4 regions of the Micromonospora kangleipakensis genome follow, and region 2 is predicted to be linked to each of the others. Evidence: riboswitches for the same ligand, from Rfam matches in the RefSeq annotation. Region 2 holds a riboswitch; each other region holds the start of a gene.
What was found. A riboswitch is a leader RNA that binds a small molecule or an ion and turns the genes downstream of it on or off. The one in region 2 is predicted to bind cyclic di-AMP.
Positions count from the first base shown of each region.

Region 1: linked by a shared signal. The riboswitch ahead of EV384_RS10335 (C40 family peptidase) and the one ahead of EV384_RS14860 (C39 family peptidase) in region 2 are both predicted to bind cyclic di-AMP.
Region 3: linked by a shared signal. The riboswitch ahead of EV384_RS30630 (coiled-coil domain-containing protein) and the one ahead of EV384_RS14860 (C39 family peptidase) in region 2 are both predicted to bind cyclic di-AMP.
Region 4: linked by a shared signal. The riboswitch ahead of EV384_RS04375 (C40 family peptidase) and the one ahead of EV384_RS14860 (C39 family peptidase) in region 2 are both predicted to bind cyclic di-AMP.

Region 1 is NZ_SHLD01000001.1:2,123,594-2,129,374, reverse strand. Features, by position in the region: gene EV384_RS10350 (GYD domain-containing protein) at 165-530, shown strand; gene EV384_RS10345 (SDR family oxidoreductase) at 552-1,337, shown strand; gene EV384_RS10340 (hypothetical protein) at 1,330-2,856, opposite strand; cyclic di-AMP (ydaO/yuaA leader) riboswitch at 3,168-3,318, shown strand; gene EV384_RS10335 (C40 family peptidase) at 3,369-4,469, shown strand; gene EV384_RS10330 (sensor histidine kinase) at 4,786-5,781, opposite strand, start outside.
Region 2 is NZ_SHLD01000001.1:3,087,362-3,093,142, forward strand. Features, by position in the region: gene EV384_RS34805 (hypothetical protein) at 1-1, shown strand, start outside; gene EV384_RS14855 (hypothetical protein) at 153-944, shown strand; cyclic di-AMP (ydaO/yuaA leader) riboswitch at 1,232-1,373, shown strand; gene EV384_RS14860 (C39 family peptidase) at 1,602-2,423, shown strand; gene EV384_RS14865 (alpha/beta fold hydrolase) at 2,546-3,298, shown strand; gene uppS (polyprenyl diphosphate synthase) at 3,343-4,125, shown strand; gene EV384_RS14875 (CDP-glycerol glycerophosphotransferase family protein) at 4,165-5,781, opposite strand, start outside.
Region 3 is NZ_SHLD01000001.1:6,437,683-6,443,463, reverse strand. Features, by position in the region: gene surE (5'/3'-nucleotidase SurE) at 1-519, opposite strand, end outside; gene EV384_RS30645 (1-phosphofructokinase family hexose kinase) at 516-1,496, opposite strand; gene EV384_RS30640 (SRPBCC family protein) at 1,579-2,106, shown strand; gene EV384_RS30635 (hypothetical protein) at 2,118-2,627, opposite strand; gene EV384_RS30630 (coiled-coil domain-containing protein) at 2,742-3,818, opposite strand; cyclic di-AMP (ydaO/yuaA leader) riboswitch at 3,824-3,955, opposite strand; gene EV384_RS30625 (cation diffusion facilitator family transporter) at 4,099-5,013, opposite strand; gene EV384_RS30620 (HelD family protein) at 5,119-5,781, opposite strand, start outside.
Region 4 is NZ_SHLD01000001.1:903,866-909,646, reverse strand. Features, by position in the region: gene EV384_RS04385 (hypothetical protein) at 1-262, opposite strand, end outside; gene EV384_RS04380 (phosphotransferase family protein) at 906-1,649, opposite strand; gene EV384_RS04375 (C40 family peptidase) at 2,062-3,048, opposite strand; cyclic di-AMP (ydaO/yuaA leader) riboswitch at 3,110-3,245, opposite strand; gene EV384_RS35780 (N-acetylmuramoyl-L-alanine amidase) at 3,480-4,787, shown strand; gene EV384_RS35775 (hypothetical protein) at 4,736-5,515, shown strand; gene EV384_RS04365 (C40 family peptidase) at 5,579-5,781, opposite strand, start outside.

The DNA of each region.
Region 1 (5,781 bases), 960 kb from region 2:
GGTCGAACACTCGCCAGACCGCCGGCACCTGCGGGCCGCGACCGGGACATCGGGCACAGAACGCGACCAGGGCCGGGCGAAGGTCGAGGGCCGCGAGCGGATCCAACGCCAAGGGACGCGCTGAGCGCGACCTGATCCACGCGGGTTGAACCGAGCAGGCGCTGGTGGCCGTCGAGCGGCTGCCACCACATCTGGGAGTTGATGCCGAGGTGCCCAAATTTCTGTTGCAGTCGACCTACACCATCGACGGGATCAAGGGGCTGATCACTGACGGTGGTACCAAGCGCGTCGAGGTCGTCCGAAACATGATCGAGGCTAGCGGCGGCCGGCTGGAGTCGATGTACTTCTCATTCGGTAAGAACGACACCTATGTGTTGTGTGAAATGCCGGACCACAAGGCCGCGGCCGCACTGGCCATCGCCATCCGGGCGGCGGGCGGTGTGGACTCGCGGATCACACCGGTGCTCACAGCCGAGGAAGTCGACGAGGCGGTCCGGGTGAAAGAGGCCTACCAGCCGCCGGGTAGATGACCTGTGTCCGGTGAGCGAGCGATGACGCCGCCCATCCTGGTCACGGGCGGGACGGGGACACTCGGCCGCCACGTCGTGTCACGTCTGCGCGACGCCGGCCGCGACGTACGCGTCCTGACCCGGCGCGGCCGACCGGCCGAGGGCGGAGTCGAGTTCGTCACCGGCGATCTGGCCAGCGGCCAGGGCGTCGAACGGGCCGTGGCGGGTGCCGAGACGATCGTGCACTGCGCCAGCAGCTACCGGGGCGACCCCGACGCCGCTCGGCATCTCGTCCGGGCGGCGTCGCGGGCGGGTAGGCCGCACCTGGTGTACATCTCCATCGTCGGAGTCGACCGGATCCCGATCAGCAGCCCGCTCGACCGCACCATGTTCGGCTACTACGAATCCAAGCGAGTGACCGAACGGGTGGTGACCGACTCGGGTCTGCCATGGACGACGCTGCGGTCGACCCAGTTCCACGACCTGATCCTGAAGGTCGCGCAGGTGCTGGCCAGGTCACCGGTCGTGCCCGTGCCCGCCGGCTTCCGGGCCCAGCCCATCGAGGCCGACGAGGTGGCGGCCCGGCTCGTCGAGCTAGCGCTCGCCACGCCGGCCGGCCGGGTGCCGGACATGGCCGGGCCGAGGGTGTACGCCGCGGCGGACCTGTTCCACGGTTACCTGCGCGCTGCTCGGCGGCGCGGGATCGTCGTGCCGTTGCCGGTGCCGGGTAAGGCGGCCCGGGCGTTCCGGGACGGGGCGAACCTGGCGCCGGAGCAGGCCGTGGGCCGCCGGACCTGGGAGGAGTTCCTCACCGACCGGGTCAGGTAAGGCGGTTCAACGGCGCTGTCGCCGCCAGGGCGAGCCGGCGATGCTCGGGGTCGTCGGTGCGCTCGGCCAGTGCGCGCAACTGGATCGAGCCGGCGGGGTTGCGTGCGCACCAGTCGTGCATGAGGGCGGCGGCGGTCTCCGGCGGGCTCCCGGTGGCGGTGGCGACCACCACCTCCGCGGTCTCGTCCAGCAGCTCGTCGATGGTCGGCAGGGTCACGCCCAGCTCACGCAGGTGCCCGGCGAACAGCCCGACACCCAAGGGCGTCAGTGAGGCAACAGTGCCGTCCCGCTCGATCGCGCCGAGCCCGGCCAGCTGGTCGAGCAGGCGGTCCGTGTCGTTGTCGGCCAGCTGGCGCCAGCCCCGCTCCTGCTCGTCGCTGCCCGGGCCGAATCCCAGGCCGTCGCATGCCGCCTGGTACGCGAGCTGCCGCAGCTCGTCGGTTTCGACCGGGTCGGGTGCGATGAGCAGCGCCATGGGCACGGCGAACACCGCATCGTCGAACCGCCACCGCAGCACCGACTCGGCCCACCCGGCGCCGCAGACCGCCTCGCCGAGCTCGAACAGTCCGCTGAAGGCCCGCCGGGCCAGGGCGAGCGGGTCTGCCAGCACCTTCGCCGCGCTCTTGACCGGCACCAGCCGCCCCTTCACCATCCGTACGACGCGGGCCGCCCGGGCCCAGGCGACGAGCACGGTGAGCCCGTACAGCTCGTCGCTGGTGCGGGTCTTGAAGACCCGGTCGCCGATCACGGGGTCAATGACGTCGCCGGTTTCCAGCAGCGCGACGAGTTCCCGCGCGTCGGCCAGCCGCAGGCGACCGGTGGTGGTGAGGGTCCGCCCGTCACCGAGCCACCGCACGAGTTCCTGCAGCCGGAGTACGACGAGGGACTCGGCGGCCAGTCCGCGCAGGGTGTCGTCGTCGGGCACGGCCACCAGCGGCATTGGCGGGTGCCGGTCGGGATCCTCGCCGAGCAGATGGTTGGCCATCACCTGGTGCAGCAGGTTCTCGTCGACGGCGATCCGGCCGGCGTGCAGGTCGGCGATGAACCGCTCGGCGGCCACCTGATCGGTCGGGTCGACCCCCTCGTGGAGCATCCGGGTGGCCCAGAACTTCGCCAGCCCGTACCGGCTCTGGTCCGCCATCGCGTCGGCGAACGGCGCGGCGAGCTTGTCCAGGGCGACGTGCAGCAGGTGCCGGTCGGCGCAGCGTCGGTCGGCGAGGTCCTGGTCGAAGAGGAAGTCGACGAACACGCGTACGGTCGGAGTGACGGCGGCCCACTGCTCCGGCGACAGCGTCACCTGGCGGGGAAACCAGTCGAGCAGCGCCTCTTCCAGGTCCTCGGGCTGCCACCGCCCGAGCAGGCCGTCACCGTCGGCCCAGCGGTAGTCGAGCAGCGACTCGAGGACGAACTCGTCGACCGGCTGGTGGTGCCGCCGCGCCCAACGGCCGAAGCGTCGCAGCAGCCGCTGGCGGGCGGGAATGAACACGTGGTCCGGTGCTGAGGTGTAGACCATCCGCATGACGGCCGACCCTACCGGCAGAGGCGGCCCGGGCTGTCGCAACGTCGGCTGGAGCCGCCATGACGTTGGGAAAACGGTTAAGCGTCACCTGAGGGTTGCCGAAGAAAAATAGCGCGCAGGTTGAAGGTCAAGATTAGGGGAGATTAAGAATCCGATTAGCGGAACCTTACGTACGCATAATTCCGGCACCCAATGTGCCCGCTTGACAGCGCAGCGAATTGGCGTCACCGGCTCGTTGATTTCTTCTGGCCGTCCTCACTAATGTTGGTCAGCGTCCGTTCCGGATGTCGGTCTCCACCTGGAGTGCCCCGGGACGGCCACCGCCGAGTCGCTGGACGTCACTGGCGTCGCCAGGCGAGCCGGGGAACCACCGCAGGTTTCGGGGTGAATCCGCATCAGCGGTAGGGCGCCTTCCACGCCCGAACCCGTCAGCTAACCCGGTAGGCGGTCGAGGTCGGTGCACCGTGCGGTGCGTCGGCCTCGAGTGGAAGGAGCCGAGGCCGTTGTCACCCGTGCGCACCCGGCCTGCCGGATCGCGTCTGCTCACCAGAATCCTCGCGGCCGCGGCCGCGGCCGCGGCGGCGGCCATGGTGGCCGTCGGGCCGGCGGCCCCCGCCCATGCGGCACCGTCCGCCGCCGATGTACAGCAGCAGATCGACGCGGCGTGGCAAAAGCTCGAACCCGTCATCGAGCAATACAACAAGGTCCGGTCGGACCTGGCCGCGAACCAGCGGAGATCGGCCGAACTGAGCCGGAGGATCGAGCCACTCGGCAAGTCGGTGGAGGCCAGCAGGACCCGGGTCCAGGAGATTCTGGCGGGGTACTACAAGCAGGAAAGGTCGCTTTCCACATTCAACGCCCTGCTGTCCCGCGGCTCGTCGCCGGCAGCGTTGGGAGATCAGCTCGCGCTCGTGAATCGGGTGGCAGATTCGGAGCAGCGACAGATCACCCGGCTGTCGGCCCAGCAGGCGAGCTACGACGCCGACAAGGAGAAGGTTGACGCGCTGATCGCGATACAGCAGCGCCAGCAGGCCCAGTTGGCGGCTCGCAAGAAGGCCATCGACGCCGAGATCAAGCGGCTGGATGCGCTACACCGACAGATCGCCGCCACGGAGGCGGCCGCAGCGGCCAAGGCGGCCGCGGACGCCGCGGCGGCCAGAGCCGCAGCCGCCGCGCAGACAGCCGCCACCGCGAGCAGCACCTCGCCCATCACGTCGACCAGTTCGCTGTTCATCGGTGGGCAGTGTCCCGCCGTCCCCATCACGGGAAGCGGCGGCGTCGCGGCGAAGACCGCGTGCAAGCAGATCGGCAAGCCGTACGTGTGGGCGGCCAACGGTCCGGACTCGTTCGACTGCTCCGGCCTGACCCAGTACGCGTGGGCTTCCGCCGGGGTGCAGCTGGACCATTACACAGGCTCTCAATGGACCGCGGGTGTGGCGGTGAGCAGAGCAAACCTTCGCACGGGTGACCTCGTCTTCTTCTATTCCGATCACCATCACATGGGTATCTACGTCGGCAATGGACTGATCGTCCACGCCCCGCATACCGGGGACGTGGTCCGAATGGCCCAGCTGGCGAATATGTCTTACAGCGGTGCTCGCCGCCCCGGGTGACCGTCCGGTCCCGAGCCGCTGTAGGTTCTCAACCTCGATGACGCTTTCTCAAGGTCATGTCGCCGTGGATGTCGGTCGGCATCCATGACGGTGAAGCGGTCGACGGGTGGTTGTTGCGCCTGGCACAGCGCAACCAGATCCCCGCCCGGTGGATGGCGGCAGCGCTCGGCGCCCCGGCCGCCCTCGACGCCGGGTCCTGTCCCGCTACGCGCCGGCAGGCTGGGCCGCCCTGCCCGGCTCCCGATTCTGGGCCGCCTGTCTGCGCGAGCCGGACGCCCGCTGGCAGATCCGCTGGCAGCCCGATCGGGGACGATGCCTAGGGCGTGCTGGGCAGCCGGACCGTGACGAAAAGACCGCCGTTGGGGCTGGGGACGAGGTCGAGGGTCCCGTCGTGGGCGCGGACGATGCTGTGCACGATGGCCAGGCCGAGGCCGACGCCGGGGTGTTCGTCGGTGCGTACGCGTTCCGTTCCGCGCTGGAAGGGTTCGGTGAGGGTCGGTACCAGTTCCGGTGGGAGCCGGCGACCCGTGTTCCCGAGCCGCAGCACGCTTGTGTCGCCGTGCGCCTCGGTGTGGACCGTTACGGTGCCGTCGGCGGGGAGGTTGTGGACGATGGCGTTCTGGACAAGGTTCGTCACCATCCGCAACAGGAGCTCGGCGGAGCCGCTGGTCCGGGCCGCCCCGCCGGTGACGTCCAGCGTGATCCGGCGCTGTTCGGCGAGGGGAAGCAGCGTTTCGGCGGCTTCTTCGGCGATGAGGGAGAGGTCGACGCTCTCGCAAGTGAAGTTTCCGCGGTCGCCGCGGCTGAGCAGCAGGAGGGCCTCGGTGAGATCGATCGCCCGCTGATTGACGGTGTGCAGGCGTTCGATGAGTTCGTCCCGGTCCCGCGTGGGGTCCTGGCGGGCGACGTCGAGGAGCGTCCGCGAGATCGCCAGCGGGGTGCGCAGTTCGTGGGAGGCGTTCGCGGCGAACCTCTGCTGCTCGGCGACGTGGGACTCGAGTTGTTCGAGCATCGAGTCGAACGCGTCGGAGAGCTCACGGAATTCGTCCTGGCGGCCCTTCATACGGATCCGGTGGGACAGCGACCCCCTCCCGGCCATCCGTGCCGCATCCGTGATCTGTGTGAGTGGTGCGAGCATCCGGCCGGCGAGGATCCATCCCCCGACGAGCCCGAACATGAGCAGGAAGACCATCGCTACGGCCGCGGCGGGGGCGAAGGTGTGCACAAGAAGGTAGCGGTTGGGCGAGATCCCGAGAAGGCCCTGGGAGGTGTCGGGTACGTAGCGCAGCAGGAACCCCCACACCACGGCGAG
Region 2 (5,781 bases):
ACCCTCCGCGGACCACGCCCGCAGCCGCTCTCCACCGAACCTCACCCCCGCACCCCGCCCGACGGCGGCCCGGTGGCGCCCGTTCCGGTCGCGCCCCGCCGCACCGGGGCGTGCGGACCTCTCCTCCGCCACATCGCTCCCGTGAGGTGCCGATCATGCAGACCGTTCTCTACCAGTTCCTGATCGAGGTTCCGCAGGCCGCCGCCATCTGGTCGGCCCTGCTCCTGCTCGCCCTGGCCGTGCTCGCCGTGCTGGTCGCCCGCCCGGAGCGGGACGCACCGTCCGACGCCGAGCCGGTCCCCGACCCGGCCGCCGAGGAGGCGGCCCGCCTCGCCGATCTGCGGCGGTACGCCGACGAGGTGGCGGTGGCCGCCGCCGGGGCCGCGCAGACCGCGCGCCGACGGCGGGAGCAGTGGCTGCGCGCCCACGACGAGGTCGACGGGGCCTGGCGGGCGTACGACGAGGCGGAGAGCGCCGCCCGTCGGCTCGCCGGCGCCGCCGTGCTGCCCGCGCCGCGTACCCCGCGGACGCCGACGGAGTACGCCGCCCGGGAACGGTGGCTGCGCCACGCCGCGATGGCGGCGCACTGGCGGGGCGACCTGTCGGCGCGGCAGCTCGCCGACGTCCTCGCGCACCGGAACGGGTGGGACCCGCGCCGGCACCCGGCCGAGCAGGAGATCGTCCTCGCCCGGGTGGTCCGCGACGGCCGGCTGGCCGGCTACCGCGCGGCGACCGAGCGGGAGCAGCGGGCCTGGGGGGACGCGGAGCTGGCCGCCGAGGCGGCCCGGGCGCTGGCCGTGGAGGCGTACGCCGCCGCGGCGGCGCTGCGCCCCGGCCCGGTCCCGGGACGCCGCGCGGAGGCGCCCACCCAGACCCTCGCCCCGGTGGCGACCGGCGCCGCCCCGGCCCGGCCGGCGCGCTGGCGCCCGGCGCGGGTTGGCTGAATTGTGACCTGAATTCGGTGAGCCTGGTCACGCGAATCGGGAAACGGTCATCGGGGTCAGTCGGGGTGATCGAGCACCGCAATTTCCGGCCGCTCGCCACCCGATGTCCGATTGTCGCCCGGCGGTTCCCTCATAACTGCTCGTCCCATTGAGTGACGTCAGTGACGGGCTGTTCCGGTCACAGTAATGGTGACCGAGGTTTACGCAGCTAGGAGCGCTTGGCAGGGCGGGTACCCGCCGGTAGTGTCATCGCGTCCGGTGCGGTTTCCGATCGCAAGAGGCGACGCCGCGCCGACCCGCTCAATCGTGATCTCACGAACCGGGGACCCAGTGCACGTCCGGGGTGAATCCGCGAGCCACGGCTCGCGGTAGGGCGATCTTCCCGCCCGAATCCGTCAGCTAACCCGGTAGGCGGTGTCGGAAGGAGTTCCATCCTCGTGCAACCTGATCCCACCCCTCGTTCGTCCCCCCGCCTCCACGGCGCCGCGGTGCCGTCGCTCGCCTGACCGGTGAGCCGATTCCGGTATCCGCCCTGCCGCCCGGTTGACCCGGGCGCGCCCCCCGTTTCCGCGGCCACCCCCGCCCACGACCTGTCATCGCGCGTGAACTCCGCGCGTCGGGCCGGCGTGCGCCGCTCCCGCCCCGTGGAGGACCAACGTGAAGCACACCCTGAAGCGGCAGCTGCGGCGCCTCGCCACCGAGCGCCCGTACCAGATCGTCGCCGGCTCCGCCGCCGCCCTCGTGCTGGCCTCCGGCACCGGCGCCCTGCTCACCGGCACCGGCGACGCGCCGGTCCGCCAGGAGACCGCCGCCGCCGTCGCGGAGCTGGCCCCGCGCCTCGGCGACGTGGCCACCCGCAGCCAGGAGCGGATCGCCGCCGTCCCGTCGACCTCGCCCAGCGCCAAGCCGTCGCCGAAGGCGACCTCGGCGAAGCCGGACCCGGACCTGACCCGCAAGGCGGCGCCGAAGCCGCCGTCGACCAAGGTCCTGGACTACAACTACGAGGCGCAGCTCTACTACTACAACTGCGGCCCGGCCGCGGTCCGGAACGCGCTCAGCGCGACCGGCATCGAGACGACCCAGGACGCGCTGGCCGGCCCGCTCGGCACCACCGAGATGGGCACCAACTCGGCCGAGGACACCACCCGAGGGCTGAACCAGATGGTCAAGGGCAACCCGTACCGGACGCACATGATCCCGGGCGCGGCCACCCCCGCACAGATGGACCAGCTGCAGGCCGACGTGGTGAAGGCGATCACCGACGGGCGGGGCGTCGTCGCCAACATCGCGGGCGACGCCACCGACACCGACGGCGGTTGGCACTCCTTCCCGGGCGGCCACTACATCGCCGTGGTCGGCTACAAGAACGACGGCCGGACCGTGCGGATCGCCGACTCGGCGAACCCGGCATACCCGGCGTACTGGGTCACCACCATCGACCTGGCGAACTGGATGTCCACCCGCGGCTACTCCGCCTGATCCACTCCGCGTCACCCGTCGGGCACCGGCTCTCTGAGCCGGTGCCCGACGTCGTATGCCCGACGCACCGGGCCGCCGCCGGCTCTCGCGCCTGGTGTCCGACCGGTGGCACACTGCGCCGTATGGGCGACGAGACGGGTACCCGCCAGCTGCTGCTGCTGCACGGCCTGGGCGCCACCGGCGAGGTGTGGCTGCCCTGGGCGCCGCTGCTGGAGCGCCGCTGGGCGGGGCGCTGGCTCGCCCCCGACCTGGCCGGGCACGGTTGGTCGCCGCCGCTACCGGCGTACACCTTCGCGGCGCTGGCCCAACGGGTGGTGGCGGGCCTTGGGCCGGTCGCCGACCGGCTGGGGCCGCGGGACCGCCTCGTGGTGCTCGGGCACTCGCTCGGCGGGGTGGTGGCGTTGGCGCTGGCCGCGCGGCAGCTCGGCCTGCCCGTCGACGCGGTGGTCGGGCTCGGCATCAAGGCGGTCTGGTCACCCGCCGAGCTGGACAAGGCCCGGGAGTTGGCCGAGCGGCCGGTCACCTGGTTAGCCAGCCGGGACGAGGCCGCCCGCCGTTACCTGCGCGTCTCCGGCCTCGCCGGCCTCTTCGCCCCGGACCATCCGGTGGTCGACGCCGGGCTGCGCCGGGAGGACGGCCGCTGGCGGCTGGCGATGGACCCGGCCGCGTTCGGGGTGGGGGAGCCGAAGCTGGCGGCCCTGCTCGCGGCGACCGACGTGCCGGTGTTGCTCGCCCGGGGCGAGCAGGATCCGATGGTGACCGATGCCCAGCTCAAGGAGTTCGGCGTCCCGGTGGCCACCCTGCCCGGCCTCGGGCACAACGCCCACGTCGAGGACCCGGAGGCCGTCCTGGCCCTCCTCGACCCGTACCACTGACCCGCGGGCCGGTAGGGGGCTCGCCGCGGTGGTTTGATCTGATCATGATGCAGCCCGTCCGCCGCGCGGCCTATCGGCTCTACGCCCGCCGTCTCCGCGCCCAGTTGGCCCACACGTCGCTGCCGCGCCACGTCGCGATGGTGATGGACGGGAACCGCCGGTGGGCCAGGCAGATGGGCTTCGACGACCCCGGGCTGGGCCACCGGTACGGCGCGGAGCACATCCACGAGGTGCTGGGCTGGTGTGCCGAGCTGGGTATCCGCCACGTCAGCCTGTTCGTCGCCTCCGTCGACAACATGCGCAAACGAGCCTCCGACGAGGTGGCGAACCTGATGCGGATGATCGAGGACGTCGTGGCGGAGCCACTCCTGCGTCCGGCCAACCCGTGGCAGCTCCACCTGGCCGGCCGCGCGGACGTGCTGCCCGACTCGACCCGCCACGCCCTGAAGCTCGCCGAGGACGCCACCCGTGAGCGGGCCACCGACTTCCACCTCACCGTCGCCATCGGCTACGACGGCCGCGAGGAGATCGTCAATGCCGTTCGTGCCCTGCTGGAGGACGAGGCGAGAGCGGGCGCCACCCTCGACGACGTCGCGCAACGCCTCACCGCCGACGCCATCGCGGCGCGTCTGTACACCGGCGGCCAGCCCGACCCCGATCTGGTCATCCGCACGAGTGGCGAACGCCGGATGTCCGGGTTCCTGCTCTGGCAGGCCGCCTACTCCGAGCTGTACTTCTGTGACGTGTACTGGCCCGGCTTCCGGAAGATCGATTTCCTCCGCGCCCTGCGCTCCTACTCCGCTCGCGGTCGACGGTTCGGAGCGTGACGACCCCGACGGGCGCCGTCGGACCTTGCCCCTGAGTGGTCAGGGCGTGGGGGAGAGGCGTGACCCGTCCTGGGCGACGGCGTCGGCGGTCCGGGGCGCCGGCGGGTTCCAGTCCGGTTCGAGCTGCCGGCGGGCGGCGTCGAGGAACGCCTCCGCGTACGAGTCGGCCGGGAAGTCGCCGAGGTAGCGGCTCCGGGTGGTCGACCGGTCGGCCGCCTTCGGGTCGGTGTCGAGCAGCTGCGTCAGCACCTCGTCCACGTTGGACATGTCCCGGCGCAGCACGTAACCGGAGCCGGCCAGCGGGAACCGCTCGACGAAGTGCTCGCCGTCGACGCCCATGTCGGTGACCGCGTACGGCTTGCCGGAGTAGAGGTAGTCCGAGATGACCCCGGAGACGTCCGAGACCAGCGCGTCGGAGCGGTTGACGCACTCGGTCAGGGTCAGCTCGCGGGCGGCCGCCGCGCCCCACAGGTGCGCCCGGCCCGTCCGGGCCTGGTCGGCGGCGAGCAGCTCCGTCAGCCGGGCGAGCTGCCGGGCCGAGGTCGGGTTCTGCGAGGTGTACGGGTGGGCCCGCAGGATCACCGTGGCGCCCCGGTCGAGCAGCCGGCGGATCACCGCCTCGGCCACCGGCAGCGAGCAGTAGTTGGCGTCGGCGTGGTGCCCGGTCCAGGTGGGGGTGTAGAGGACCGTCGGGGCGGCCAGGCCGCGCGCCGGCTCCCGGCGTACCTCGATCGCCTCGACCTGGGGGCGGCCGACCACGACGAACTTCTCCGCGGGGATCTCCACGCCGGCCCGGGCGTACCGGTCGATCGCGGCCGGCCCGGCCACGAAGATCCGGTCGAAGATCGCCGAGACCGGGTTGGCGCTGGGGGCCTTGTCGCTGTCGCCGTGGTGCAGCTGGACGTGGGTGAGCTGCTGGAAACGGATGCAGTGGCTGTTCTTCGCGCCGTGGTTGACGTAGAACGCCGCCCGCAGGCTCGGTACCAGTGCCTCGTCCATCGTCTTCAGCGTCGGGCAGAAGACGACCGGGGCGCTCGTGGCGGCCGCGACGGTCGGCAGGAACTCCGGCTCGCGCAGCAGCACCAGGAACGGTCGGCCGATCCGTTCCAGGTAGGGCAGCCACATGGTGACCTGGTATTCGGACCCGGGCGGGGCCGAGAAGTAGAGCACGAACTCTGGCTGGTGGCGACGCAGCGCCCGGCCCACCGGACCGCCGCCGGCCGGCGGCCGGAACCGCCGTCGGGCGAGGTCCAGGCCGACCGCCGCGCAGCCGGCCCCGACCAGCAGGGCGGCGACCAGCGGCAGCCACGCGGGCAGGGCGGCGCCGGCGGCGACCGCGACGAGCCCGAGCAGCACCAGCAGCGCGTCGCCGAGCCGCTCCGTGACCAGCGGCGCCCAGGTGCGCACCGGCAGGTTCGCGGCGCGGATCTCCAGAGCGCCCGCGGCGCGCAGCGGCCCCGCCAGCAGGACCAGGCCGAGCAGGATCAGCGCGGTGGCGGCCAGCGCCGGGTCGAAGCCGTCGTCGAGCCGGCGGGCGTACCCGACCAGGATGCCAGCGGCGATCAGGACCGACTCGGCGACGCCGTCGGCGCCCGGCCGGATCCGGCGCTCCACCGCGGCGGCGGCCAGCGCGGCCACCGCGATCGCCAGCCCCCA
Region 3 (5,781 bases), 3.4 Mb from region 2:
GGCGACCCGGGCGGCGGTGGACCAGTGCCGCTCCGCGTCGCGTACCCGGGCGGCGGCGGCCACCGCGGCGCCGCCGCTGGCCGCGGTGGCCTCCCCGACGGAGAGCACATCCAGGGAGACCGCCATCGCCCGGCAGCCGTTCGCAGCGGCGGTGAACGCGGCGCCCACGGTGCCCGAGTGCAGCACCGCGCGGCCGGCGTTCGCGCCCCGGTTGATCCCGGAGAGCACCACCGTCGGCGGCGGCCCGAACGCGCCGTGCACCGCGATCAGCGCGATGAAACCGGGTGAGCCGCCCACCCCGTACGCCGGCACGTCGGGCAGCTCCGGCAGCGGGTGCTCGCGGACCACCACGTGCCCCTCCCGCTCCACCGCGGTCATCGCGGCGCTGGCGCCGCTCGCCTCCTCCAGCGGCGCGGCGACCACCACGTCCAGCCCGCGGTCCACCGCGGCCCGGGCCAGCCAGCCGATGCCGGGCGCGGCGATGCCGTCGTCGTTGGTCACCAACACCCGCAGCGTCATCGTTCGGCCGCCCGCTCGGCCAGCTCGTCGGGGGTGGTCCGCTCCTGCGGCCGGGTGCCCGCCGGCACCAGCCGGACCCGCTCCACCAGCCCGGTGATCGAGTCCAGCCGCCCGGTGCCGGGCCCGTGCCGGGTCACGTTCAGGGCCCCGGCCGCGGCGCCGGTACGGATCGCGGTGCGCACGTCACCGCCGCTGGCCGTCACGGCGGCCACCCCGGCGGTCATCGAGTCGCCCGCGCCGCGTGGGTCGGTCGCCTGCAGGCGGGGCATCTCCACCTCGAAGACCTCCCCGTCGACCAGGGCCAGCGCCGGCTCCTCGGCGCGGCTCACCACGACGTTCTCGGCGCCGGTGGAGTGCAGGTCGTACATCGCCCGGGTGAGCTGCTCCTCGTCGTCGCCCTCGGCCCGCCCGTCGACGATCAGCTCCTCGTGGCTGACCTTGAGGAAGAAGACGCCGCTGGCCAGCACCGCGGTGAGATGCTCGCCGGCCAGGTCCACCACCACCCGGCTGCCGTTGGCGCCCAGGTCGGCGGCGACGCGCCGGTAGAGGTCGGCCGGGACCAGCGTCGGGTCGTTCGGGCCGCTGAGCACACTGACCGGGGCCCGCAACCCCTCGCCGAGGGCCAGGTTGTAGAGCTCGTCCAGCTCGTGCCGGCTGAGCGGGTGGCCCGGCACGTCGACGATCTCCTGCCGGGTGCCGCCCCGCCGATCGTGCACGTACCCGCCGCTGCCGCCCGAGTCGCGGACCACCGCCTTGAGGTCGACGCCCTCGCTGACCAGCAGCGGCTCCAGCACCTGGCCGATCTCGCCGCCGAGGCTGGCGCAGAGCACCACCTCCACCCCGAGCGACATGATCATCCGGGCCTGCCAGACCCCCTGCCCGCCGGGGTGCAGGTGCAGCTCGGGGTGGTCGGCCGGCTGGTCGACGGTCACGGTGAGCCGGGGCGTCGGCGCGAAGACCATCACGTGTCCGCTCATCCGCCGTACCCGTCCATCCGCGCCACCTCCTCGTCCCGCCGGGCGTCCGGATTCCCCGCCGGCCCCGCGTCATGCCGAGGCGTTGCCAGCCCGCCCGCCGTACGGGACGATCGGGCGGACCGCCGACGGCGAGGGGGACGGTGTGCTCAGCCGCGACACGTTCAGCTACACCGTGCAGGCCCGGTGTTCCCGGGCCGAGGCGGTCGCGCTCCTCGGCGACCTGACCCGCCAGGGCGAGCTGCACCCGCTGATCGTCGGCGTGCGCCGGCTGCCGCCCCGCCCGGGCGCGCTGGCCAGCTACGCGATCACCGACCGGCTGGCGGTCGGGCCGCTGCGCTTCCCGGTCACCTACCAGGCCGACGTGCTGATCGCCACCGAGGACGAGGTGGTGACGGTGGCCCGGCAGCGCCCGGCCACCACCGTGCGCAACCACACCCGGCTGCGGGACGAGCCGGGCGGCGTGACGCGGATCGACGTCGAGATCACCCTCGCCGCGCCGGCGCCCCTGTTCGGGTACGCCTTCCGGCAGGCCCGGGCGGCCCACCTCGGGCTCGCCAGCCGGCTCGGCGCGGTGCTGGACCGCGGTCCGGACGCGCCAGCCGCCAGCTGACCGGTGTCCGGTCAGGACCGGGGCGCGACGGCCACCGGGCGGCGGCGGGCCGGGGTGGCGGGGCGTAGCCGGCCCCACGGCTTGTACGTGGAGAGCACGGTGGCCACCAGCAGCAGCGTGCTGGAGATGGCCGGGGCGACGACCAGGTCCACCCGGTAGTGGGTGGAGGCGGCGGCGCCCAGCTCGCCGAGCTGCCGGATCCGGGGCGTCAGCAGCAGCAGGACCAGACCGAGCAGCACCGTGGTGAGCACGAACTTGACCAGCACCCAGCGCCAGCGCAGCAGCCCCCACGGGGTGAGCAGGGAACTCGCCACCCCGACCAGCCAGACCACCACGCTCAGCGGTGCGAAGAGGTACGTGACGACGAGCCCCGCGGTGGGGTAGACCACCGCGGGGTCGGCGCCGCGCAGCCCGGCGACGCCCAGGGTGAGCAGCACCAGGTCCGCGCCGAGCCAGCCCAGCGAGGTGACCAGGTGCAGGGTCAGCAGGGCCTTGCGGACGGCGGGGGAGAGTCGGCTCATGCCGTCGATGCTGGTCCGGCGGGCCGGTCGCGTCGTGGGGCCGGGGGCGACATTCCGCGTACGTCGACGGGCGTAGCGGGGGTGACCCGTCCGGCGACGGATCACCCCCTCGGCTCAGTAGACCGACAGGTGCACGTGGTTGGTGTGGTCGCTGGACGGGTCGCCGTTGCCGCCGCTGTACGACTTCCAGCCGCTGCTCGGCAGCCAGATCTGCTTGAACCAGATCACGTAGAGCACGGCCAGCGCGTCGGAGTTGCGGACGAAGTAGGCCGCCAGGTTGTTGCCGTACGTCCGGTCGCCGCCGCTGGCGACCCCGCCGAAGCCGTCGGACTGCGCGGCGAAGTCGCACGCCCGGCCCTTGGGGTGCTCGCCCGACCCGCTGGGTCGGTAACAGGAGACGTACCGGGTGAACCCGGCCGACTTGGCCTCGTTGAGCGCGTGCAGCGTGCGCGGGGTGATGCAGCCGTCGGCCGGGGTGGGGTCGTTGACGCTGCACGACTCGGGCGGCCAGGAGCCGTCGGCGTTGCGCGGTGCCGGGTCGGCGTTCGCGGTGGAGGTGCCCCGGACCGTGCCGCCACTGTCGCGGGCGCTCTCGGCGCGGTCGTTCGCCACCTCCAGCGCGCGTTCGGCCTGCTGCTTGCGCTTGGCCATCACCGCGACCTGCTTGCGCTGTTCCTGGATCTCGGCGTTCAGCGCCGTCCGGGTCGATGTCGCCCGGTCCCGGGTCTCGATCAGGTCGCGCAGCGCCCGGTCCTCGTGGGCGGCGACCTGGCCCAGCGCGGCGGCGCGGTCCATGAAGCCTTCCGGGCTGTCGCTGGCGAGCAGCGCCGCCGCGGTGCCGAGCCGTCCGGTCCGGTACGCGACCCCGGCGATCTCGCCGACCTTGGTGTCGCGGACGCTCAGCTCGGCGTTGATCGTGGTGAGCTGGTTGGTGAGCTGCTGCTGCCGACCGACCGAGCGGGCCAGCGCCGTCTTCGCCTCCAGCCAGCCCTTGCTGGCCGCGTCGAGCTGGGCGCGCAGGGCCGGGGTGCCGCCCTCGTCGTCGTCGCCGGGGGCGGCGGCGAGCAGGCCGGCCGGGGGCGCCGCCCCGGCGGGGCCGACCGGCGCGGTCGCGAGGCCGAGCGCGAGCGTCGCCACGAGCAGGGCCGCCAACCGGGCGGCCGTCCGTTTCACAGGTGCCACTGCTGGCATTCAGGGTTTCCTTCCGTCAGCCGCCGACCGGGTTAGCTGACGGGTTCGGGACGGAAGATCCCTACCGCTGGCGCGGATGCACCCCACGAACATGGTTCCCCGGTTCGCCGCAGGCGGCGATTAGGCGGCGGCCACCGCAGGCGCCGGAGGGCGCCGCCTGGCGGAGGCCGGGGCCGAGCCTACCGGTGGTGCCCCGGCCCGGCCCGGTGAGCTACGGGCACGAACGAGGGCAAAACCGGCACAGGTGCACAATACCCGCACTGATTTAAGTTTGCCCTAATTACCACTCGACTGCACCACAGGCCCCGGCTGACGCTCCGGGCTCGATCTGCAACGTGGCGTGATCGATCCGGAAGTCCTCGTGCAGGGCGGCCCGAGCGGCGGCCAGCACTTCGCCCACCTCGGCGCCCGGGCACATGGTCAGGTGCGCGGAGGCCACATCCATCCCCGAGGTCAGCGTCCAGACGTGCAGGTCGTGCACCTCCGCCACGCCGGGCACCGCGGCCAGCCGGTCGTGCACCGCGGTCACCTGGAGGTGCTCCGGGGCGGCCTGCACCAGGATGCGCACCGCGGCGCGCCCCAGCCGCCAGGTGCGGGGCAGGATGAACAGCCCGATCGCGACGGCGACGAGAGGGTCCGCCCACCACCAGTCGGTGAGCGCGATGACCAGCGCGGCGCCGATCACCCCGAGCGAGCCGAGCAGGTCGCCCAGCACCTCCAGGTACGCCCCGCGCAGGTTGATGCTCTCCTCCGCCCCGCTGCGCAGCAGGGCGAAGGCGGCGATGTTGGCCAGCAGGCCGAGCACCGCCACCGCGAGCATGGGACCGGCCAGCACCTCCGGCGGCTCGCCGAACCGGCGTACCGCCTCGACCAGCACGTAGACCGCGACCGCGCCGAGCAGCACCGCGTTGGCCAGGGCGGCCAGCACCTCCAGCCGGTAGAGCCCGAAGGTGCGCTGCGGGTCGGTGTCGGCGCGTCGGGTGGCGGTGATCGCGGCGAGGGCCATGCCGATGCCCAGCACGTCGGTGAACATGTGCCCGGCGTCCGAGAGCAGGGCCAGCGAGCCGGTGCCGAACGCGGTGACCGCCTCGACCAGCATCAGGGCGGCGAGCAGCCCGAACGCGGCCCAGAGTCGACCCCGGTGGCGGTAGGCGGCGTTGGTCACCGCCCCGCTGTGGTCATGACCTGCGCCCACGCCCACACCCTTTCGCCCTCGCCCCGGCCGGGCCCAATCTATGTTCACATCGCTATGTATGCAAGTGAAAGGCCGGCGTCCGCCCGCTCGCGGTCGAAGCCCTGCTCAGCCCAGCGCGTCGAGGGTGGTGAGCCGCTGCGTGGCCCGGGAGAGCGCCACGTAGAGGGTCCGTACGCCCGAGCCCGGATCCGCCCGGATCTCGCTCGGCGCGACCAGTACGACCCCGTCGTACTCCATGCCCTTGGCCTGCAGGCTCGTCACCACCTGGAGCCGGGAGCCGCCCAGGTCGCCGAGCCAGCCGGCCACCTCGTCCCGGCGCGGCACCGGGGTGATCACCCCGACCGTCCCCTCGACCTCGGCCAGCAGGATCCCGGCCGCCTCGACGGCGGCCGCCGCCAGCTCGGCGGCTGGCACGGTCCGCTCGACCGGCTCGATGCCGGTGGAGCGCACCGCGGTGGGCAGCGGCAGGTCCGGGTAGAGCCGGCGGATCTCCGCCGCCGCCACCGCGAAGATCTCCGCCGAGTTGCGGTAGTTGGTGGTCAGCGTGAACTGGTGCCGGCGGCGTCGCCCCAGCGCCTGGTCCCGGGCCCGGGTCAGCTCCTCCGGATCGCCGGTCCAGGCGGTCTGCGCCGGGTCGCCCACCACCGTCCAGGAGGCCAGCCGGCCGCGCCGACCGATCATGCGCCACTGCATCGGCGAGACGTCCTGCGCCTCGTCGACCACCACGTGCGCGTACTCCCGGTAGTCCTCCGGCCGTTCCCGGGCCGC
Region 4 (5,781 bases), 2.2 Mb from region 2:
GGAACGACGCGTCGAGAGGCAGTAGCCCGACCTGACCTGGCCTGTGCTGGAGAACCTCGAACCTCATCACTGTGCCCAGCGAAGGCCAGTCGACCGGATCGTGCGGCAAGGCCAGGACGTCAACGAAGCCCTCCGGCTCTTGGCCCAGGTCCACAAGCAGCCCGATGGCGCCAGGCCTCGGTATGCGGATGACTTGACCCGTGACGTGGTCACCCACAGGAAAGCGACGGCGGGCCACATCGAGCTGATTCGGCTCTGCCACGCTCGACAACCTCCTCGGCCGCTCTGGAACCATGCCGCCGACAAGCGGAGGTCCTGCAAGCGAGTTTCTCGATCATGTCTAGCATCTGGTGGGACGCCACTGTCAAGCATGTCCCGTGACGGGACACGCCGCGCTGTCCGCGCGTTGCCGAATTCCGCTCCATCAGATCAAGGCGGCCCGCAAGCGGGCCGCACCGGTCCGGCCTCGGCCTGCTGGCGACCTCCGGCCGGCATCGGCCGGGTCGGCCGGTGAGCTGGGGCCTGCCGATTCCATGAGGTGACAGCGGACACGACGCCGCCGAGGCTACGGATCAGAGGACCGGCCGGGCCATCTACGGGACCGGTAGGACTGCGTATTCGATTGATGCGAGTTCTCGGCCGCACCATGCGGTAGGCGACCCACGCGAACATGACAACGACCGCGAGCGTGGTTGGAGCGTCTCCTGCCGCGTCAGGCAACGTTCGCCCTGTCCTCCAACGGCACATCGGGGCGGTGCCCCAACCCGATATGTCCGCGGGTGTTCGGCCACCACCTCATGTTCACCAGGACCATGACCTCGGCGGCCGGGAAGACGACGGGTTTCGGGAGATGGCCCGGCGATCGCGGCAGAACGGGCACTCGTAGCAGGCGGGCTATTGCAGCCTTACGGCCGGGATCGCAGCACGGCGACCTCGGGGAACTCGTCCGGCGAGCCGTAGCCGTGCTCGGCCAGCCAGCGTACGTTAGTCAGGCATCGCAACGACCACCATGCGCGGATGAGGTCGCGGTCGACGTCGGTGCCGTAGCCGGCGACGACGTCGCCAAGGTGCTCCTTGTGTCCGAGCGTGAGGACGGCGAGGTCGAAGAGCGCGTCGCCCTGGGACGCCTCGGACCAGTCGACGACGCCGGTGACCTCGTCACCGGCGACGAAGACGTGGTCGACCTGCAGGTCGCCGTGGATGAACACCGGTGTCCACGGCCGGAGCGCAGTCTCGGCGAGCCGGCGGTTGCGTGTGACCACGTCGGCGGGAAGGACGTCGTTGGCGACGAGCCACTCGCACTCATCGGCGAGGCGCGATGCGAGCTCGTCGAGGCTCCGACCGGGCCATGGCGGCAGCGGCGCGTCGTGCAGCATCCGGGCGGCGGCACCCGCCGCGGCCCACGCGGCCGACGAAGCGGTAGATGGCTCGCCGAGGTGGCCGAGTGCCGTCCCCGGGAGAGCGGCGAGCGCGAGTACGGGCGGCTTCCGCCACAGGATCTCCGGGGTTGGGACCGGCGCCATCGCCATCGCCTCGACCTCGACGTCGGTGCGGGTCTGATCAGCGTCGATCTTCACGAACACGTCGCCGACGCGCAGGGTCGCGCGCTCGTTATGGGCGACGACAACCTCGACCTCGTCTACGTCCATGTCGGCCATCATTGCGGAAATGACCACCGACGTCGCCGGGGTTATCTCGTGCGACTGCGCGCCGGCTTCTACGTCGACACGCCACAGTCAACCCCACCACCTGAGAGCGCGACGAACAGGCGGAACGCGACCCTTCGAGCCGATCTTGCCCAAGCTGACAGTGCGCTTCGATTCCGGTCAGCGGAGCAGGCCTGGCGTTCGGTTTCCGCGACCGCCAGGCCGTCTCCAGGCCGTCACAGGTTCGCGACCGGCCACCGATGTCCCCCACGCCTCACCACTCCCGCCGCAGGTGAGAGGCACGATGACCACCGCCACCAGTGACAGCCAAGCCCGCATGGCATCTCTGGCGCACCTGGCCGATCCGCTGACGGCGGAAGGGGGCCCCCGCCACGCGGGAGCCCCTTCCGGTGGATCAGCCCGGTCGGCCGTAGCTGTTGATCTGGCCGTCGTCGACGCGTTTCATCGTGATCGGCTTGCCGGACTGGGAGGCGTGCACCACCCAGCCGCCGCCGACGTACATGGCGACGTGGTGCAGGTCGCTGTAGTAGAAGACGAGGTCCCCGGCGCGCAGCTCGCTCCGGCTCACCCGGCGGGTGACGTCGTGCTGCTGGCGGGCGTTGTGCGGCAGCGAGACGCCGGCCTTGGCCCAGGCGGCCATGGTCAGGCCGGAGCAGTCGTAGTGGTCCGGGCCGGCGGCGCCCCAGACGTAGATCTTGCCGATCTGGGCGCAGGCGAACTTGACCGCGATTCCGGCGGGGCCGCCCGGATAGCCGGACGGACAGGGCGCGGGCCGCAGCGGACCGCCGCCGCCGCTGCCGTAGACCTTCAGCCGGAGCTTGTCGAGGCGGGCGATCTCGGCGTTGATCTGCTTCTTCTTCGCCGCGAGCTGGGCCTCGGTCCGGGTCAGCTGGGCGACCATCTCGTCCAGCGGCTTCTTCTTGGCGGCCAGCTGGTCGCGGAGTACGACGACGTTGCGCACCTGCTGCTGCTGACGGTGGGCGAAGCGGTCAAGCAGTTCGAGGCCGGCGACCACGTCGCTCGGCGACCGGCTGCCCAGCAGCGCGTTCACGGTCGACAGGTTGTCGCCCTTGTACGCGTCGGCGGCGAGACCGCCGACCTGGCCCATGGCGAGGTCGACCTGGAGCTGCAACGGGGTGATCTGCTTGGCCAGGGCCGCCGCCTGCTTCCGCTTGACGGCTAGGTCCTGGCGAGTGGCGTTGTGCTGCTCGATGATCGGTTCGAGCTTGTTCCAGTCCTGGTCGATCTGGCGCTCGATCTCGGCGACCGTCGGTTCGGCGTGGGCCGCCGTGGCGCCGCCGGTCAGGATGACGGCGGTGCCGGCCAGGGCGGCGAGTGCGGTGGTGAAGCGGGACCAGCGTGGACGCGGCGCAGCCGTCATCCGGTCGACCGACCGGACCGACGGTCGCCGCGGGGCATGGTGTGCCACCGGGCTTCCGTACTCCTTCTTCGCTGACCGCCTACCGGGTTAGCTGACGGGTTCGGACGGGAAGGGAGCCGCCCTACCGCAGTGCTGCGGATTCACCCCGGTTACCTGGGTCCCCGGCTCGCCCGGAGGCGACTCGGCGGTGTCGGACCGTCACCACCCGGGTTGGACGGTGCACACACCGGCCGACGATTGACCAGAGTAGAGATGGCTGTTATTGATCCGCAACCCGCGACGCCGTGACACTCCGTACCCGAAGTTCGGATCCGGCGAGAACCGGCTGAAGAAAACTTTCATCGAACATCGTTTACAGGTAAGTATTGACCCGAGACTGCCTCCGGGGCGAGGGTGAGCACGCAGTTACCCCCACCTGACCGGGAGGTTCCATGCACCGCCCACCCTCGCCGCCACGCGGCCGGATCCTGCTCGCCGCCGCCATGGCGGCGGCCACCGCGCTCCTCTCCACCGGACCGGTCGCCGCGGAACCCCTCACCGCCGGACCGACCGAACCCACCGACCGTCAGCAGCAGTACGCCGCGGCCGCGGCCGAATACGGCGTGCCGGAGAGCGTCCTGCTCGGCGTGTCGTACCTGGAGTCCCGCTGGGACACCCACCCCGGCCAGCCCAGCACCAGCGGCGGCTACGGGCCGATGCACCTGACCGACGCCGACCAGGTCGCCGCCACGCCCTCCGGCTCGCACGTCGACGAGAACGAGGACCCCCGGGGCGACGAGTCCCGGCCCCTGGTCGTCGATTCCACCGTGGCGGCCGAGCCGACCGGGGACCTGCTGCCACGGGCGTCCCTGCAGACCCTCGACGCCGCCGCCGCGCTCACCGGCGTACCCGAGGAGACGTTGCGCACCGACGCCACCGCCAACATCCGCGGCGGGGCGGCGCTGCTCGCGTCGTACCAGCGGGAACTGGCCGCGCCGGTCGGCGCCGGCAGCGACCCGGCGGCCTGGTACGGCGCGGTGGCCCGGTACTCCGGCGCGGACACCGAGGACGCCGCGGCGGCCTTCGCCGACGAGGTGTACGACCAGATCAGCGTCGGTGCCGCCCGGACCACCGACGACGGCCAGCGGGTCACCCTCGCCGCCCGGGAGGTGACCCCCGACGAGTCCGGGCTGCACCGGCTCGGGCTGCGCCGCGCCGAGCGGCCCGACGGCCTGGAATGCCCGGTCCGCCTGGCCTGTGAGTGGATCCCCGCGCCGTACGAGAAGTACGGCCCGAACCCGGGCGACTACGGCAACCACGACCTCGGCGACCGGCCGGCCCAGCAGAAGATCGAGTACATCGTCATCCACGACACCGAGGGCTACTTCGGCCCGAGCGTGAAGCTGGTGCAGACCAAGACCTACCTGGGCTGGCACTACACGCTGCGCTCGGTGGACGGCTACGTGGCCCAGCACATCAAGGCGAAGGACGTCGGCTGGCACGCCGGCAACTGGTACGTCAACGCCAAGTCCATCGGCATCGAGCACGAGGGCTTCGCCGGCCACGGCACCTGGTACACCGAGGCGATGTACCGGACCTCGGCCAAGCTGGTCCGGCACCTGGCGCTGCGGTTCCAGATCCCGCTGGCCGGCAGCACATCCTCGGCCACGACAACGTCCCCGGCACCGTTGCCGGCAACGTGGCCGGGATGCACTGGGACCCGGGCCCGTACTGGGACTGGTCGCACTACTTCGACCTGATGAAGGCGCCGTTCCACTCGACCGGCACGCCGCAGACCGGCCTGGTCACCATCGACCCGGACTACGCCACCAACCAGCCGGCCTTCATCGGCTGCAACCAGCAGCCGCCGGGCGTGCCGAAGCCGGTGCCGCCGGCCGTGCCGTGCCCGCTGCGCGCCTCCTCCTCGGTCATCCTGCGCACCGCGCCGAGCCCGGACGCCCCGCTGGTCAACGACCGCGGCCTGCGGCCGAACGGCACGCCGGACACCATGTACGTCTCCGACCACGGCGCCCGCGCCTCGGCCGGTCAGACGTACGCCCTGGCGGACGTCCAGGGTGACTGGACCGCGATCTGGTACCTCGGCCAGAAGGCCTGGTTCCTCAACCCGGCCTCGGCGCCGACGGCGAAGTGGGCGCAGGGCTTCGTGGTGACCCCGAAGCCGGGCAGGGCCACCATCCCGGTGTACGGGCGGGCCTACCCGGAGCAGGCGGCCTACCCGGCCACCATCCCGTACCAGTCGATCTCGCCGTTGCAGTACACCTTCCCGGCGGGCCAGCGGTACGCGCTCGGCGGCGTCCTGCCGGGCGAGTACTACCGGGCGGTCTCCTTTGACGGCTCCGCCCCCGGCGACCGGACGGTGGTCCGGGGCGAGAACCGGTACGTGCAGATCCAGTTCGGCCACCGGGTGATGTTCGCGAACCTGGACGACGTGCTGATCCTGCCGGCCGCGGTGGGCGCGCCGCAGTAGTCATCGCATCCACGACGAAGGCCCCCGGTCAGCTCGACCGGGGGCCTTCGTCGTCGGATCGGATCAGGTGACCCGGCGGTAGCCGGCCACCGGCATGTAGTTGACCTGCGTCACCTGGACCGGCTTGCCGGTCCGGGGCGCGTGCACCATCAGGCCGTTGCCGAGGTAGAGGCCGACGTGGTGCAGGTCGCTGTAGAAGAAGACCAGATCACCGGGGCGGGCGTCGGAGCGGGAGACCGCTCGGCCCTCGTTCCACTGGGCTCCGG